Regions from separate parts of the Streptomyces sp. KMM 9044 genome, predicted to be linked through region 2. Evidence: predicted binding sites of a transcription regulator. Region 2 holds the regulator's gene; the other holds the start of a gene.
What was found. Region 2 encodes HrcA, which represses chaperone genes, less so after heat shock. Its sites were predicted from a motif close to TTNGCACTCNGNNNNNCNGAGTGCNAA; they were not measured.
Positions count from the first base shown of each region.

Region 1: a site for HrcA is predicted at 1,327-1,353, ahead of HUV60_RS19665 (FmdB family zinc ribbon protein). Genes of this name have one in related genera too.

Region 1 covers NZ_CP113910.1:4,343,206-4,350,897, reverse strand. Annotated here, with positions in the region: gene HUV60_RS19670 (MFS transporter) at 1-1,065, shown strand, start outside; gene HUV60_RS19665 (FmdB family zinc ribbon protein) at 1,364-1,732, shown strand; gene HUV60_RS19660 (S-methyl-5'-thioadenosine phosphorylase) at 1,838-2,680, shown strand; gene HUV60_RS19655 (hypothetical protein) at 2,960-3,463, shown strand; gene mscL (large conductance mechanosensitive channel protein MscL) at 3,605-4,111, shown strand; gene HUV60_RS19645 (hypothetical protein) at 4,139-4,315, opposite strand; gene HUV60_RS19640 (P1 family peptidase) at 4,491-5,516, shown strand; gene HUV60_RS19635 (DUF6227 family protein) at 5,887-6,642, shown strand; gene HUV60_RS19630 (hypothetical protein) at 6,686-7,084, opposite strand; gene HUV60_RS19625 (PTS fructose transporter subunit IIABC) at 7,283-7,692, opposite strand, start outside.
Region 2 covers NZ_CP113910.1:5,155,927-5,163,618, forward strand. Annotated here, with positions in the region: gene hemW (radical SAM family heme chaperone HemW) at 1-476, shown strand, start outside; gene HUV60_RS23185 (DUF3097 domain-containing protein) at 622-1,428, opposite strand; gene HUV60_RS23190 (MBL fold metallo-hydrolase) at 1,471-2,196, opposite strand; gene hrcA (heat-inducible transcriptional repressor HrcA) at 2,366-3,382, shown strand; gene dnaJ (molecular chaperone DnaJ) at 3,383-4,522, shown strand; gene HUV60_RS23205 (nitronate monooxygenase) at 4,682-5,755, shown strand; gene HUV60_RS23210 (16S rRNA (uracil(1498)-N(3))-methyltransferase) at 5,752-6,492, shown strand; gene HUV60_RS23215 (hypothetical protein) at 6,502-6,888, opposite strand; gene HUV60_RS23220 (hypothetical protein) at 6,961-7,533, shown strand; gene HUV60_RS23225 (S41 family peptidase) at 7,579-7,692, shown strand, end outside.

The DNA of each region.
Region 1 (7,692 bases), 810 kb from region 2:
TTCGCGCCCTACAGCGGCCGGCTCGCCGACCGCCACGGACAGCGCGCCGTCCTCGTCCCCGGTGTCCTGGTACACACCCTGTCCGGGCTGACCCTGACCGCGCTGGCGCTGAACGGCGCCCCGCTGTGGACGTTGTTCGCCGCCGCCGTGCCCACCGGCGCCTCGGTGCCCCAGGTCGGGCCCATGGTGCGCGCCCGCTGGGGCGTCAAGCTCAAGAACTCCCCGCTGATGACCACGGCGGCGGCCTTCGAGTCCGTCACCGACGAGCTGACCTTCGTCGTCGGGCCGCTGCTGGCCACCGCCCTGTGCACGGCCGTGGACCCGGCGGCGGGCCTGGTGGCCGAGGCCGCGCTGACCCTGACCGGCGGTCTGCTGTTCGCCGCTCAGAAGGGCACACAGCCCGAGGTGGCCGCCCGCGGGCACGCGCGCGTGGAGCACGCTTTTGCGCTGCGCGTCCCCGGGGTGCGCGTCCTGATCGTCATCTTCCTGGGCATCGGGTCCGTCTTCGGCGGCATGCAGGTGTCGCTGGCCGCGTACACCGAGTCGATCGGCGAACCCGGGCTGAACGGCATCCTGTACGGCGTCTTCGCCGCGGGAAACATGCTCTCCGGCATCGCCTGCGGCGCCATCGCCTGGAAGACCGCCCCCCAGCGGCGCCTGGTCATCGGGTACGCGGCGCTCGCGGTGACCGCCTCCGCCCTGTGGACCGCCCACTCCGCGCTGCTCCTCGCCGGTCTCGGTCTCCTGGTCGGCATGTGCATCGCACCCGCCCTGATCACCGGGTACACGCTGGTCGACGACCTGGTCCCGGCCGGTTCCCGTACCGAGGCCTTCACCTGGCTGACCGGCGCGGTGGCCCTCGGCCAGGCGACCGCGGTCACGGTCTCCGGGCAACTGGAGGACAGCCTCTGGACCGGCGCCGGGTTCCTGGTGCCGATGGGCGGCACCGTGCTCGCCCTGGTGACGCTGCTGGCCCTGCGGTCACGGCTGGCGCCGCCCCGGACGACCCGCGAGGTCACGCGCGGCGCGGCCCGGCGCGACCCCGTCGGGGTCAGTGAGATGTGACGCATCGGCAGGCCGTCGCGAAGGGCGCCGGGCAGGCCCCTTTCCAGGCCCGCCCGCGCGCACGCGTGGGGTGGTGGCGGCTCCCCGGAGATGGCTCCCGCCTGCGAAGACACGCTCGAGGACGCGTCCGGGGTCCGCGCGGAGCACGGGCCGGGCACACGCGAAGGCCCGTCCTCACGGCGGTCACGCTCCCGCCGCCACCGCGGCGGGGTGACGTGCGTTACGCCGACCACTTGCGGCACGGGTTACCATTGACGATCGTTAGCACTCATCGAGTGAGAGTGCCAGGAGGAAGACAGTGCCCACCTATCAGTACCAGTGCACCGAGTGCGGCGAGGGCCTCGAGGCGGTGCAGAAGTTCACCGATGACGCTCTTACCGAGTGCCCGAACTGCCAGGGTCGCCTGAAGAAGGTGTTCTCGGCGGTCGGCATCGTCTTCAAGGGCTCCGGTTTCTACCGCAACGACAGCCGCGGTTCCTCGTCGAGCAGCGCCACGGCGTCGAAGACGGCCGGTTCGTCGACGGGTTCGTCTTCGTCTTCGTCCTCCGAGCCCTCCTCGTCCTCCTCTGCTTCGTCCTCCTCGGGCTCCGGCTCGAACCCGGGCTCCGGCTCGTCGTCCGGATCCGGCAGTGCCGGCAGCAGCACCGCCGGCAGCACAGCCGCCTGAGGCCGGATCCTTGCGCGCCGCCTGAGGCCGAATTCCCCTGCGGGACCCCGTCGTCGTACGACGACGGGGTCCTCGGCGTTTCCGGGGCCGGTTAGGGTGCGGAGCATGGCGAACAAGGCGAACGTCGAGATCGGCGTGATCGGCGGCTCCGGTTTCTACTCCTTCCTCGACGACGTGACCGAGGTTCAGGTGGACACCCCGTACGGGGCGCCCAGTGACTCCCTCTTCCTCGGTGAACTGGCCGGCCGGCGGGTCGCTTTCCTCCCCCGGCACGGGCGCGGTCACCATCTGCCGCCCCATCGGATCAACTACCGGGCCAACCTGTGGGCGCTCAGGTCGGTCGGCGCGCGCCAGGTGCTCGGGCCGTGCGCGGTGGGCGGGCTGCGGCCCGCGTACGGGCCGGGGACACTGCTGGTCCCGGACCAGCTCGTGGATCGTACGAAGTCCCGGGCGAACACCTACTTCGACGGGCTGCCCCGGCCCGACGGCACCGTCCCGAACGTCGCGCACGTGTCGTTGGCCGACCCCTACTGCCCTGTCGGCCGGGCAGCCGCCCTGAAGTCGGCGCGCGGGCGGGACTGGGAGCCGGTGGACGGCGGCACGCTGGTCGTGGTCGAGGGACCTCGGTTCTCCACCCGCGCCGAGTCGTTGTGGCACCAGGCGCAGGGCTGGTCGGTGGTGGGCATGACCGGCCACCCCGAGACGGCGCTCGCCCGTGAACTGGAGCTCTGCTACACGTCCCTGGCCCTGGTCACCGACCTCGACGCCGGTGCCGAGACCGGCGAGGGCGTCTCGCACGACGAGGTGCTGCGGGTGTTCGCGGACAACGTGGACCGGTTGCGGAACGTGCTTTTCGACACGGTGGCGGCGCTGCCGGCGACGGAGGGACGGGACTGCCCGTGCGCCTCGGCGCTGGGCGGGGTGGATCCGGGGTTCGCTCTGCCGTAGGGCCGACGGGGGGGGCAGCCGTCGCGGGGCTCGCGGCGCGGCGCACGTTCGGGTGAGGAAGTTTTCCACAGGCTGTGGTCTGTCCACAGGCTCCGACGGAGAACGGCGGGAAGCCCCATCGTGGGGTCCGCAAGCCGTTCCCTCGTCGCAGGTGGTGGTCCCGTGCAGTTTCCTCCGTCCCTCCCCTCCGTTTCTCCGTCTCCCTCCCCCGCGCCCCCTTTCTCCCGCCCCGCCGTTGTCCCGCACCCGCCCGGAGCCGGTGTCCCGCCGCGTTGCGAGGTGCCGCACTTCGCGCCGGTGCGGGTACGGGGCGGGCTTCTTCGGTCGGCTCGGCTGGTCCGGCACCGGAGGCGGGCAGCGGCGGTCGGGCTCGTCGTCACGGCGGTGGCGCTGGTGGCGGCGGGCCCCCGGGACGCGGACCGGCCGCGCGGGCATCCCGACGGCGCTTCGAGCACCCACGCCGGGCCGGCGTCCACGGGAGACCGTGCCGTACGGGCGCAGCGCGCGGGAGCGCGGGTCACGGCGCCGGTGCGGATCGCCGACGCGGCCACCGTGCGGCTGCTGAGGCCGGGCGACCGGGTCGATGTCGTCGCTGCCGGGGAGCGGGGGACGGACGGTGGGGCCCGGGTGGTCGCCCGTGGGGCGCGGGTCGCCGAGGTGCCGAAACCACTGGAGGACACGGGCACGGGCGGGGCGCTGGTGGTGCTGTCGGTTCCGCGCGCCACCGCGGCCGGCCTCGCCGGCGCGAGCACCACCTCACAACTGGCGGTGACCCTGTGGTGAGCCGGCCCTTCTCGGCCGATGGCGCGGGGCCCGTGTCGAGTGCCTCGTTCAAGGGACCCAACCGCACGGTTCGGCGGAGCTCTGACGTAGGTTGCGGAGCGTTTGGTTCCCGGCGTCACACATACGAAAGGAAGCCCCGGGGTGAGCGAGAAGAACGAAACCAGCATCTGGCAGGGCTTCAAGGCCTTCCTGATGCGGGGGAACGTCATCGACCTGGCTGTGGCCGTGGTCATCGGCGCCGCCTTCACCAACATCGTCAACGCGGTGGTGAAAGGGATGATCAATCCGCTGGTCGGCGCTTTCGGCACGCAGAACCTGGACACCTACAGCTCGTGCCTGAAGGGCCCCTGCACGGGCACCGGCGACGCCGCGACGGGCGTCAGGATTCTGTGGGGTTCGGTCCTCGGCGCGACGCTCCAGTTCGTGGTCACGGCCGCGGTCGTCTACTTCCTGATGGTGATGCCCATGGCCCGGTACCTGGCCCGGGTCGAGGCCCGCAGGAAGGCGAAGGAGGACACGCAGGAGATCATCGAGATATCCGAGCTCGAAGTACTCAAGGAGATCCGCGACGAGCTGGTGGCACAGCGCGGCCCGCGGCGCGACGAGGGCGCGGGACGTGGTGACGGCCCGGGGTACGGCGAGCGATAGCCGGCACCGGCCCGCACGGCACCCGGGTCAGATGTGGTGGGGCGGTTTCTCGTCGAGGAAGCGCTTCAGATCCGACGCGCTGTCGCCGGACGGGCGGTCGCCCCACCCCCGGTCGGTGTCGTCTGCGGACGGCTGGTCCAGCGGATCGTCGAAGACCAGCTCGGGTTCCGGCTCGCGCGGCCGGGGATCGGGGACAGTGCTCATACGCCCAGAGTACGGCCCCGGTGGAACCTTCCCCGGCCGGCGGCTTCTCCCTCGGCTCCCCGCCGGTACCTTCTCGCCGGTGCCTTCTCGCCGGTGCCTTCTCCCCGGTGCCTTCTCCCCGGTTGCTCCCGGTGGCGGCTCCCCGCTCCGACGGCGACCGCGCGAGACTGACGCCATGACTGTTGACGCTCTGACCGATGTGGCCGGTGTGCGGGTGGGACACGCGACCCGTACCGGCGACGGCCTGCTCACCGGCACCACGGTGGTGCTCGCGCCCGAGGGCGGGGCCGTGGCCGCCGTGGATGTGCGCGGCGGCGGTCCCGGTACGAAGGAGACCGACGCGCTCGATCCCCGCAACCTCGTGCAGCGGGTCGAGGCTCTCGTCCTGACCGGTGGCAGCGCCTACGGACTGGACGCGGCGTCAGGGGTGATGGCCTGGCTGGAGGAGCAGGGGCGCGGGGTGCGCGTCGGCCCGGATCCCGCGCATGTGGTGCCGGTGGTACCGGCCGCGTGCGTCTTCGACCTGGGCCGGGGCGGGGACTTCGGGGCCCGGCCGGACGCGTCCACCGGGCGTGCGGCGGTCGAGTCGGCCGCGGCGACCTCGCCGGGGGCGCGGGTGCCGGAGGGGTGCGTGGGCGCCGGTACGGGGGCCGTCGTCGGAGCGGTGAAGGGCGGAATCGGCACCGCGAGCACGGTGCTGGACTCGGGGATCACGGTGGCCGCGCTGGTGGTGGCCAACGCGGCGGGGTCGGCGCTGGACCCGGAAACCGGAATCCTGTACGGGGAGTTCTTCCAGGGCGGCCGGGTGCGTCATCCGGACGCGGAGGTGCACGCGGCGGCGGTCCGGCGGCTCTCCGGCATCGCGGAGCAGAACGGGCCGCAGCCGCTCAACACCACGCTCGCGGTGGTCGCCACCGACGCGGACCTGTCCAAGGCGCAGGCGCAGAAGCTGGCGGGCACCGCGCACGACGGCATCGCGCGGGCGGTGCGGCCGGTGCACCTGCTCAACGACGGGGACACGGTGTTCACCCTCGCCACAGGCGCCCGCCCGCTCGACGCCGCGAACCCGCTCGCCCTGAACGAGATCCTCGCTGCGGGCGCCGACTTGGTCACCCGGGCGATCGTACGGGCCCTGCGCGCAGCCGAGTCGGTGGACGGGCCGGGCGGAACCTGGCCGTCGCACGAGGAGTTGTACGGATAGGGGAAGGGAGGCGGCACGGACGACCGTTCGGACAGGCGTACGGAAAGTCGTATGACGAACCGGGCGGGGAGGCGTGTGGCGCGCCGGCCGGGGAAGCGTAGGGGAGTCGGGCGGGTCGGCGGGATGTCCGATGAGCGGAGAAAGCCGACCGCTGAGCAGAGTGCGTGACCGGCGGCCGACGGGTCGGCGGCGAGCGGCAGGGGTGGCGTCTGAACAGGGAGTACGGGTGCCCGGCGGGGACGGACGGGAATTCTTCGCGCGGTCCGTCCGTTGCGATGCCGTACGTTTTCTCAGTTCCCGGACATGATGTCCGCCCGAGGGGCTACGGTATGCACCCACTAGGTGACATGCAGCGACGCCGGGAGGAACCTTGAGCGTTCCGCACGAGACGGCAGCGCACGAACCAGCCGACTCGCCCGAGTCTCCTGAGGAGCATCTCGCGCGACTGCTCGGCCGTGCCCTGAACTCCTTCGAACTGCCCGACGAGGCAGTACGCCTGCTCGACTGCGCGCTGGCCCACGACAGTTCGCTGCACTCCGCGCACCACAGCGCCGGTCTGCACCGCGAGACGTACCGGCACGCCTGGCTGCTCGCCGACGGCTCGGCGCTCACGCTCTGGGAACTGGCCCACAACACGACTCCGGGCGGCGAGCCGCAGCACGAGGTGTACATGGACGAGGAGGAGCTGGGCGTCGCCACAGCCCGGCTGCCGCTGCCGCCGGAGACCCCGGACTTCGAACTGCCGGTGGTGATGCAGCTGTCCCAGATTCCCGCGCCCCGGCCCGTCTACGTCCCCGACGGTTCGGCGGACCACGCGCGCCGCCTACTGCGCCGGGCGGAGAACACGGACCGTCCGGGTCCCGGGACGGCCGCGCTGCTGACCACCGCGTCCGCCCACCAGATCACCCAGGCCTTCGGCCGCCCGTCCACCGTGGGCGGCCCCGGTCGCCCGGGACCGTCCTTCTCGCTGTACGAGCACGCGTTCCTGCTGCGGGACGGTGCGGAGGTCTCCCTCTGGGAGGTGGAGCACACGGCCACTCCCGACGGGCGGCACATGTGCGAGGTGTACCTCACCGAGGACGCCGCCCGTGAGGCGATGGAGCGTCGCGCGGCACAGGTGCGCTGACCACCAGGACCCGGCCCCCCGGCCCGTGACCCGTGATCCGCCGTCATCGTGTTTCCCGGCCACCGGTGAAGCGCCGGACCAGGGCGGCGAACGCCTCGCGTTCGGCCTGGGTGAGCCGCACCTGCTCCGCCGACGAGCCCGTCCGCCGCTGACGCGGAATCGTCCGGAGTGCCCGCGCCTCCTGCGGCCCCGGAACGCCGCGCCCCGGCTTCGGCTTCCGATGCGGGCGAGGGCCGACGTCCCCGCCCCGCCCTCCCACCCCTCCGGGCACCCACTGTGCTCCCGCTCGGGCCAGCGTCCGCACCCGCAAGCCGACGCCACCTCCCCGCACCCGCCTGTGGTCCCGGCGCAGGACACCGGCCAGGCCCGCCGTGCAGGCCGCGGCCACCAGGGTGAGGACGGTGGCGCCCGTCACTCTCAAGATCGAGTCGCGCTCAGGCATGCGCCCAGTACACCTCACGGTCCGGGACTTTGGTCCCGGACCGTGAGGAACGTGATCTATATCGCAGTTGAGCCATTTGGCTGCGAAAGCCTCACCTGTTCACATTGGGGCGTTTCGCCAACCCTGCCGCCCCGTCCGCTGTCCGCGGCCGTTACCCGCTTCCGCGCTGCCCCCGCTTCCGTGCCGCCCGTTCCCGCGTCACGCGGCGACCGGCTGCTTCGATTCCGCCACCGGGGCCGCCGAGCTCTCGCCGCCGGGCGCGCCGTCCGCTCCCGGAACCGGCTTGCGCAGGCCCTTCAGGACGATCACCAGGGCCGCCGTGACACAGACGCCCGCCGCGATGGCGATCAGGTAGAGCAGCGGGTTGCCGATCAGCGGGACCACGAAGATGCCGCCGTGCGGCGCGCGCAGGGTGGCGCCGAAGGCCATCGACAGGGCACCGGTGACGGCGCCGCCCACCATCGAGGCGGGGATCACGCGCAGCGGGTCGGCCGCCGCGAACGGGATCGCGCCCTCGGAGATGAAGGAGGCTCCCAGGACCCAGGCGGCCTTGCCGTTCTCCCGCTCGGTCCGGTTGAAGAGCTTGCCGCGGACCGTGGTGGCCAGGG
Region 2 (7,692 bases):
ACGCCGACCGGTACCTGATCGCCGAGGAGGCCCTGTCGGCGGCCGGATTCGACTGGTACGAGGTGTCGAACTGGGCCACCTCCGACGCCGGCCGCTGCCTGCACAACGAGCTGTACTGGCGGGGCGCCGACTGGTGGGGCGCCGGCCCGGGGGCGCACTCGCACGTGGGCGGGGTGCGCTGGTGGAATGTGAAGCACCCGGGCGCGTACGCGACCGCCCTGGCCGAAGGGCGCTCACCGGGGGCCGGGCGCGAGATCCTCTCCGAGGAGGACCGCCGGGTGGAGCGCGTCCTGCTGGAACTGCGCCTGAAGGAGGGCGTTCCGCTGTCGCTGCTCCGCGGGGAGGGCCTCGAGGCCGCCCGCCGCGCCCTGACGGACGGCCTGCTTCGGCAGAGTTCGTACGACGAGGGCCGGGCAGCCCTCACCCTGCGGGGGCGGTTGCTGGCGGACGCGGTGGTGCGGGACCTGGTGGACTGAAGGGGGTCCCGGGGAGTGGGTTCTCGCCCCCGCGGCCCTCACCCGTTCCCCTCCTGCGGGGGCTGCGCCCCCAGACCCCGCAGCCGGCCTGAACGGCCTCGTCCGCAAACGCCGGACGGGCTCAGGCACCCGAGGACTGACGGCGTCAGGCCGGAGCCGTCACGAAATCGATCAACTCCTCCACCCGGCCCAGCAGAGCGGGCTCCAGGTCCCTGTACGAGCGCACCGAGCCGAGGATGTGCTGCCACGCCTCGCCGGTGTTCGCCACGCGCCAGCCCAGCGCCCGGCACACCCCCGTCTTCCAGTCCTGGCCGCGCGGGACGCGGGGCCAGGACTGGATGCCCAGGGACGACGGTTTCACCGCCTCCCAGATGTCGATGTAGGGGTGGCCCACCACCAGGGCGTGCTCACGGGTGACCGCCTCGGCGATGCGCGACTCCTTCGAACCCGGCACCAGGTGGTCCACCAGGACCCCCAACCGCGCGTCCGGGCCAGGACCGAACTCCTCGACGATCGCCGGGAGGTCGTCGACGCCCTCCAGGTACTCCACGACCACGCCCTCGACGCGCAGGTCGTCGCCCCACACCCGCTCGACCAGTTCGGCGTCGTGGCGTCCCTCGACGTAGATGCGCCCGGCGCGTGCCACGCGCGCGCGTGCGCCCGGGACGGCCACCGAACCGGACGCCGTACGGGCCGGACGCGACGGACCGGCGGCCGGCCGCACCAGCGTCACCACATGGCCCTCCAGGAGGAACCCGCGCGGCTCCAGCGGGAACACCCGGTGCTTGCCGAAGCGGTCCTCCAGGGTCACCGTGCCCGCCTCGCAGCGGATCACCGCGCCGCAGAATCCGCTGCCGGGCTCCTCCACCACCAGACCGGACTCGGCCGGCACCTCGGGGACGGGCCGGGACTTCTTCCACCCAGGGGTCAGGTCAGGAGAGTACGGGCGCATTCCGATGACGATAGGAGAAGCAGGCCCCGTTCGGCCGATGACTCAGCACGACACGCCGGAGCGGGCCGCGAGGGCGTCGCGCTGGGTCCGTACGAACGCCGCGTCCACCGCCGCGCCGTGGCCGGGGACGTACACCGCGTCCTCGCCGCCCAGGGCCAGCAGCCGGTCCAGAGCGGACGGCCAGTGCGACGGGACGGAGTCGGGGCCCGCCTGCGGTTCGCCGGACTCCTCCACCAGGTCGCCGCAGAACACCACCTTCGGGTCGCCGGTCACCAGCACCGCGAGATCGTGCGCCGTGTGCCCCGGGCCCACGTTCGCGAGCAGCGCCGGCCGTCCACCGCCCAGGTCGAGCGTCCACTCGCCGGACACCGTGTGCCGGGGGCGGACCAGCGCGTCCACGGCCTCCTCCGCGGCCCGCCTGTCCAGGCCGTGGCGCACCGCGTCCCTGAGCAGTTCCTCGCGCCCCCGGGCCAGTACCGTGTCCAGCCCCACCGCGCCGAACACCTCCGCACCCGCGAACACCGCGGCCCCCAGCACATGGTCGAAGTGGGGGTGGGTGAGCGCGAGATGCGTCACACGCCGCCCGGCGAGCGACTGCGCCCCGGCCCGCAACCGCGCGCCCTCGCGCAGGGACGAACCGGCGTCCACGAGCAGCACCGCGTCCGCCCCGACGACGAGTCCCACCGTGCAGTCCCACACGGGAAGCCGGCACCGCCCCACCCCCGGCGCCAGCCTTTCCCATCCCGACTCTTCCCAAGCCACCGTCATACCGTGACGCTAACGGCCTACGGCTTTCTCGGCGCGACCGCGCGGTACCGGCCTTGCCCGGGGAGTACCCCCCGGCCGTACACTGGGCGGGGAGTCTGGCACTCGCGTGCGAAGAGTGCCAGGGCATCCAGGGAACGGACCGGGCGGACGGCTTTTGGAGGTGTGCGTGATGCTCAGTGAACGCAGGCTCCAGGTGCTGCGTGCCATCGTCCAGGACTACGTCGGCACCGAGGAGCCCGTCGGCTCCAGGGCCCTCACCGAGCGGCACAACCTGGGCGTCTCCCCGGCCACCGTGCGCAACGACATGTCGGCCCTGGAGGACGAGGGCTTCATCGCCCAGCCGCACACCAGCGCCGGGCGCATCCCCACCGACAAGGGCTACCGGCTCTTCGTGGACAAGCTCGCCGGCGTCAAACCGATGACCGCGCCCGAGCGGCGCGCCATCCAGAACTTCCTGGAGGGCGCCGTCGACCTGGACGACGTCGTGGCCCGCACGGTGCGGCTGCTCGCGCAGCTCACCCGGCAGGTCGCCGTCGTGCAGTACCCGTCGCTGACCCGCTCGACCGTGCGGCACGTGGAACTGCTCCCGCTGGCGCCCGCGCGCGCCATGCTGGTGCTGATCACGGACACCGGACGGGTCGAGCAGCGTATGGTCGACTGCCCGGCGCCGGTCGGCGAAGCGTCCCTGGCGGATCTGCGGGCCCGGCTCAACAGCCGTGTCGCGGGCCGCCGTTTCACCGACGTACCGTCCCTCGTCGAGGACCTCCCGGAGGCCTTCGACCCCGAGGAACGCGGTACGGTCTCGACCGTGCTCTCCACCCTCCTGGAGACGCTGGTCGAGGAGAACGAGGAGCGGCTGATGATCGGCGGCACCGCCAATCTGACCCGCTTCGGGCACGATTTCCCCTTGGTGATCCGGCCTGTCCTGGAGGCGCTCGAGGAGCAGGTGGTGCTCCTCAAACTGCTCGGAGAGGCGAAGGATCCGGGCGTGACCGTCCGTATCGGTCATGAGAACGCCCATGAGGGACTCAACTCCACGTCCGTCGTGTCGGTGGGCTACGGTTCGGGCGGCGAGGCGGTTGCCAAGCTCGGCGTGGTCGGACCGACCCGCATGGATTACCCGGGAACGATGGGAGCGGTACGCGCAGTGGCACGGTACGTCGGACAGATCCTGGCGGAGTCGTAAGTGGCCACCGACTATTACGCCGTACTCGGCGTGCGCCGGGACGCGTCGCAGGAAGAGATCAAGAAGGCCTTCCGGCGACTCGCCCGCGAGCTGCATCCGGACGTCAACCCGGATCCGAAGACCCAGGAGCGGTTCAAGGAGATCAACGCCGCCTACGAGGTCCTGTCGGATCCGCAGAAGAAGCAGGTCTACGACCTCGGCGGCGACCCGACCCAGCAGGCCGGAGCAGGCGGCGGCGCGGGAGGCTTCGGGGCGGGCGGCTTCGGTAACTTCTCCGACATCATGGACGCGTTCTTCGGCACGGCGTCGCAGCGCGGTCCGCGCTCGCGCACCCGCCGCGGTCAGGACGCGATGATCCGCCTCGAGGTCGAGCTGGACGAGGCCGCGTTCGGCACGACCAAGGACATCCAGGTCGACACGGCGGTCGTCTGCACCACGTGCAGCGGTGAGGGCGCGGCGCCGGGAACCACGGCGCAGACCTGCGACATGTGCCGCGGCCGGGGCGAGGTCTCGCAGGTCACCCGGTCCTTCCTGGGCCAGGTCATGACCTCGCGCCCCTGCCCGCAGTGCCAGGGCTTCGGCACCGTCGTCCCGAACCCGTGCCCCGAGTGTGCGGGCGACGGACGGATCCGCTCCCGCCGCACCCTGACGGTGAAGATCCCGGCCGGTGTGGACAACGGCACCCGGATCCAGCTGGCGGGCGAGGGCGAGGTCGGCCCCGGCGGCGGCCCCGCCGGCGACCTCTACGTCGAGATCCACGAGCTGCCGCACAGCATGTTCCAGCGGCGCGGCGACGACCTGCACTGCACGGTCACCCTCCCGATGACGGCGGCCGCCCTCGGCACCAAGGTGCCGCTGGAGACGCTGGACGGCATGGAGGAGGTCGACATCCGGCCCGGCACGCAGTCCGGCCAGTCGATCCCGCTGCACGGCCGGGGCGTCACGCACCTGCGGGGCGGCGGCCGGGGCGACCTCATCGTGCACGTCGAGGTGCAGACCCCGGGCAAGCTCGACCCCGAACAGGAGCGCCTGCTGCGCGAACTCGCCAAGCTCCGCGGCGAGGAGCGCCCGCTGGGCCAGTTCCAGCCGGGCCAGCAGGGCCTGTTCTCCCGGCTGAAGGACGCCTTCAACGGGCGCTGACGGGCGGGGACCGGACGAGGTCCCCGCGGTGGCCCTGGAAGCCGGCCGCGCCCAGGGCGCGGCCGGCTTCCGGGGCCGGTTCGGACCCGTTCCCGATTCGGTTGTGGTCCTTCTCCGATCCAATTCGGAGATGTCCGAAGGACGTGGCAACATGCCGTCATGTCCTTGGCCCTCACCGACCTCCTCCGGCACCCCGTGGTGCAGGCCCCGATGGCGGGCGGAGTCGCCGTGCCACCGCTCGCCGCGGCCGTGTCCGAGGCGGGAGGGCTCGGGTTCCTGGCCGCCGGGTACAAGACCGCGGACGGGATGTACCAGGAGATCAAACAGCTGCGCGGGCTGACCGGGTCCCCCTTCGGCGTCAACGTCTTCATGCCCCAGCCCGAGACCCCCGACCCCGCCGCCGTCGGCGTCTACGCCCATCAGCTGGCCGGTGAGGCCCCCTGGTACGACACCGAGCTGGGTGACCCCGACAGCGGCCGCGACGACGGCTACGACGTCAAACTCGCCGTCCTGCTCGACAACCCGGTGCCGGTGGTGTCGTTCCACTTCGGCGTGCCCGCCGGTGACGTCCTGGACGCCCTGCGCCGCGCCGGCACGTTCACGCTGGCCACCGCCACCACCCCCGACGAGGCGCGGGCCGTTCAGGACGTGGGTGCCGACGCGGTGATAGCGCAGGGCGCCGAGGCCGGCGGCCACCAGGGCACCCACCGGGACTGCCCGGAGACGGACTGCTCCGGCATCGGGCTGCTGTCCCTGATCAGCCAGGTGCGGGAGGCCGTGGACATCCCGATCGTCGCGGCCGGCGGCATCATGCACGGCAGCCAGATCGCCGCGGTCCTCGCGGCAGGCGCCTCGGCTGCCCAGCTCGGCACGGCGTTCCTCGCCACGCACGAGTCCGGTGCGCACATCCTGCACAAGCAGGCGCTGACCAACCCCCTGTACACCCGCACCGAACTGACCCGCGCCTTCTCCGGACGCCCGGCCCGCGCCCTGGTCAACCGCTTCCTGCGGGAGCACGGCCGGTACGCCCCCGCCGCCTACCCGGACGTCCACCATCTGACCGCCCCGCTGCGCAAGGCCGCCGCCACCGCCGGGGATCCGCAGGGCATGGCGCTGTGGGCGGGACAGGGCCACCGGATGGCCCGCGAGCTGCCCGCCGGGCAGCTGGTGGAGGCGCTGGCCGCCGAACTCACCGCCACCCGGAACGCGTTGTCGGCGGGAGGTGCCCGATGACCGCCCCGGTCTTCGTCGTGGACGACTTCGGCACGGACGGCTCTGACCACCACGTGCTCGACGGCCCCGAGGGACGGCACGCCGTCTCCGTGAAGCGGCTGCGGGCAGGGGAGAGGGTCGTCCTCACCGACGGCGCCGGCCGTCGGGCCGAGGGCGAGGTGACCGGCACCGAGGGCAAGGACCGGCTGATCGTGCGCCTCGGCGACGTCGTCGAGGAGCCCGTGGAGTCGCCCCGGCTCACCGTCGTCCAGGCCCTGCCCAAGGGTGACAGGGGCGAGCTGGCCGTGGAGACGATGACCGAGGTCGGCGTCGACGCGGTCGTGCCGTGGTCGGCGGCGCGCTGTGTCACCCAGTGGCGGGGCGAGCGCGGGCTGAAGTCCCTCGGCAAATGGCGGGCGACGGCCCGCGAGGCGGGCAAGCAGTCCCGACGGACACACTTCCCGGAGGTCGCGGACGCGGCCACGACCCGGCAGGTCGCGTCACTTCTCGCCGAAGCCGACTTCGCCGCCGTCCTCCACGAGAGCGGCACCGAACCCCTCGCGACCGCCGAACTCCCCTCCTTCGGCACCATCGTGCTGGTCGTCGGCCCCGAGGGCGGGGTATCGCCGGAGGAGCTGGAGCTCTTCGCACAGGCCGGCGCCAAGCCCTACCGCCTGGGCCGCAGTGTCCTGCGCACCTCCACCGCCGGCACCGCGGCGACGGCCGTGCTCCTGACCCGCACGGGCCGCTGGTCCTGACGGCACAGGTCAGCCGTCCGCCGCGAGGGTGGCGGCGACCGCCGGGAACAGCTCCCAGCCGTCGAGCTCCGCGAACCCGGACCCGGACCCGGTGAGCAGCCCGCGCCGGGCCGCCTCGTCGGCGAAGGCCCGTACGACACCGGGCTCGTGCAGGTTGAGCCCCGCCTGTCCCCCGAGGGCCACGCACCCCGGGTGCAGGAAGCCGTCGGGGACGAAACGGCCCTCACTGCCCCGGAACACGAGGCGCGTCGTCCTTTCGCCCCGGTGCAGCGAGAGCACCTCCTGACAGGACTCCTCGGTACTGTGCCGATGGCGCACCGACCACAGGTGGGCGGTCGCTCCGCCCGCGACGGAACCGTCCACGACGAGTCTCCTGAGCCGGCGTTCGCTGCGCATCCGCTCACGGTAGTGCGCGGTGGCCGTATGCGCCCTACCGTCACGCCGGGGGGCGGTGGCAGGCTGCTGTCCATGGCGTCCAAGGGGGCACTGACAAGGAGTTGGCCGAGGTCCTGGCCGAGGGCTCGGCGCGGGACACGGTGGCGGCGGCCGGTCCTGGCCGTGGGGTTCGCCGTGGTCGCCGTGGGAGGGGCCGTGGCGTGCGAGCCGGGCTCGGTCGGCTCGCACGCGGTGGCGCTCACGACCGACGAGACGGTCACCCGGGAGCTCAACCGGCAGAAGGCCGGGGTGCGGTGGCTCAGCTGCACCGCCTCCTACGGGGACGACGCGAGCACGTCGTCGCGGTCCGCGAGCGCGAGCGAGAACACGGTGGCCACCGTGGACTGCGACGGGGAGACCGAGGACGGCAAGGAGATCACCGTCACCGGGAAGATCACCCACGCCGTCAACGGCGCCTGTGTGCGCGGGGACATCACCGCGAAGGTGGACGGCAAGCAGGTGTTCCGGGTCGACGGCCTGGGCGACTGCGACGCCACCAGCCCGCCTCCGGTGGGCGATCCCACGAGCCGCGGCCCGCGGCCCGCGGTCACGACGACCGTGTGGTGCGACCAGTACCCGTCCTGCCGCCCTGTCGAGGGCAAGTGATCCAAACCCCTGTCCACGCCGACCGCGCCTGCATAGGGTGACCGGGTGACGCACTCTGCTCCGGTCGCCTCCGCCGCGTATCTCCGGTTCCCGCATCCGCACGGCGGGTTGGTCGCCTTCACCGCCGAGGACGACGTGTGGCTCGCCCCGCTCGACGGC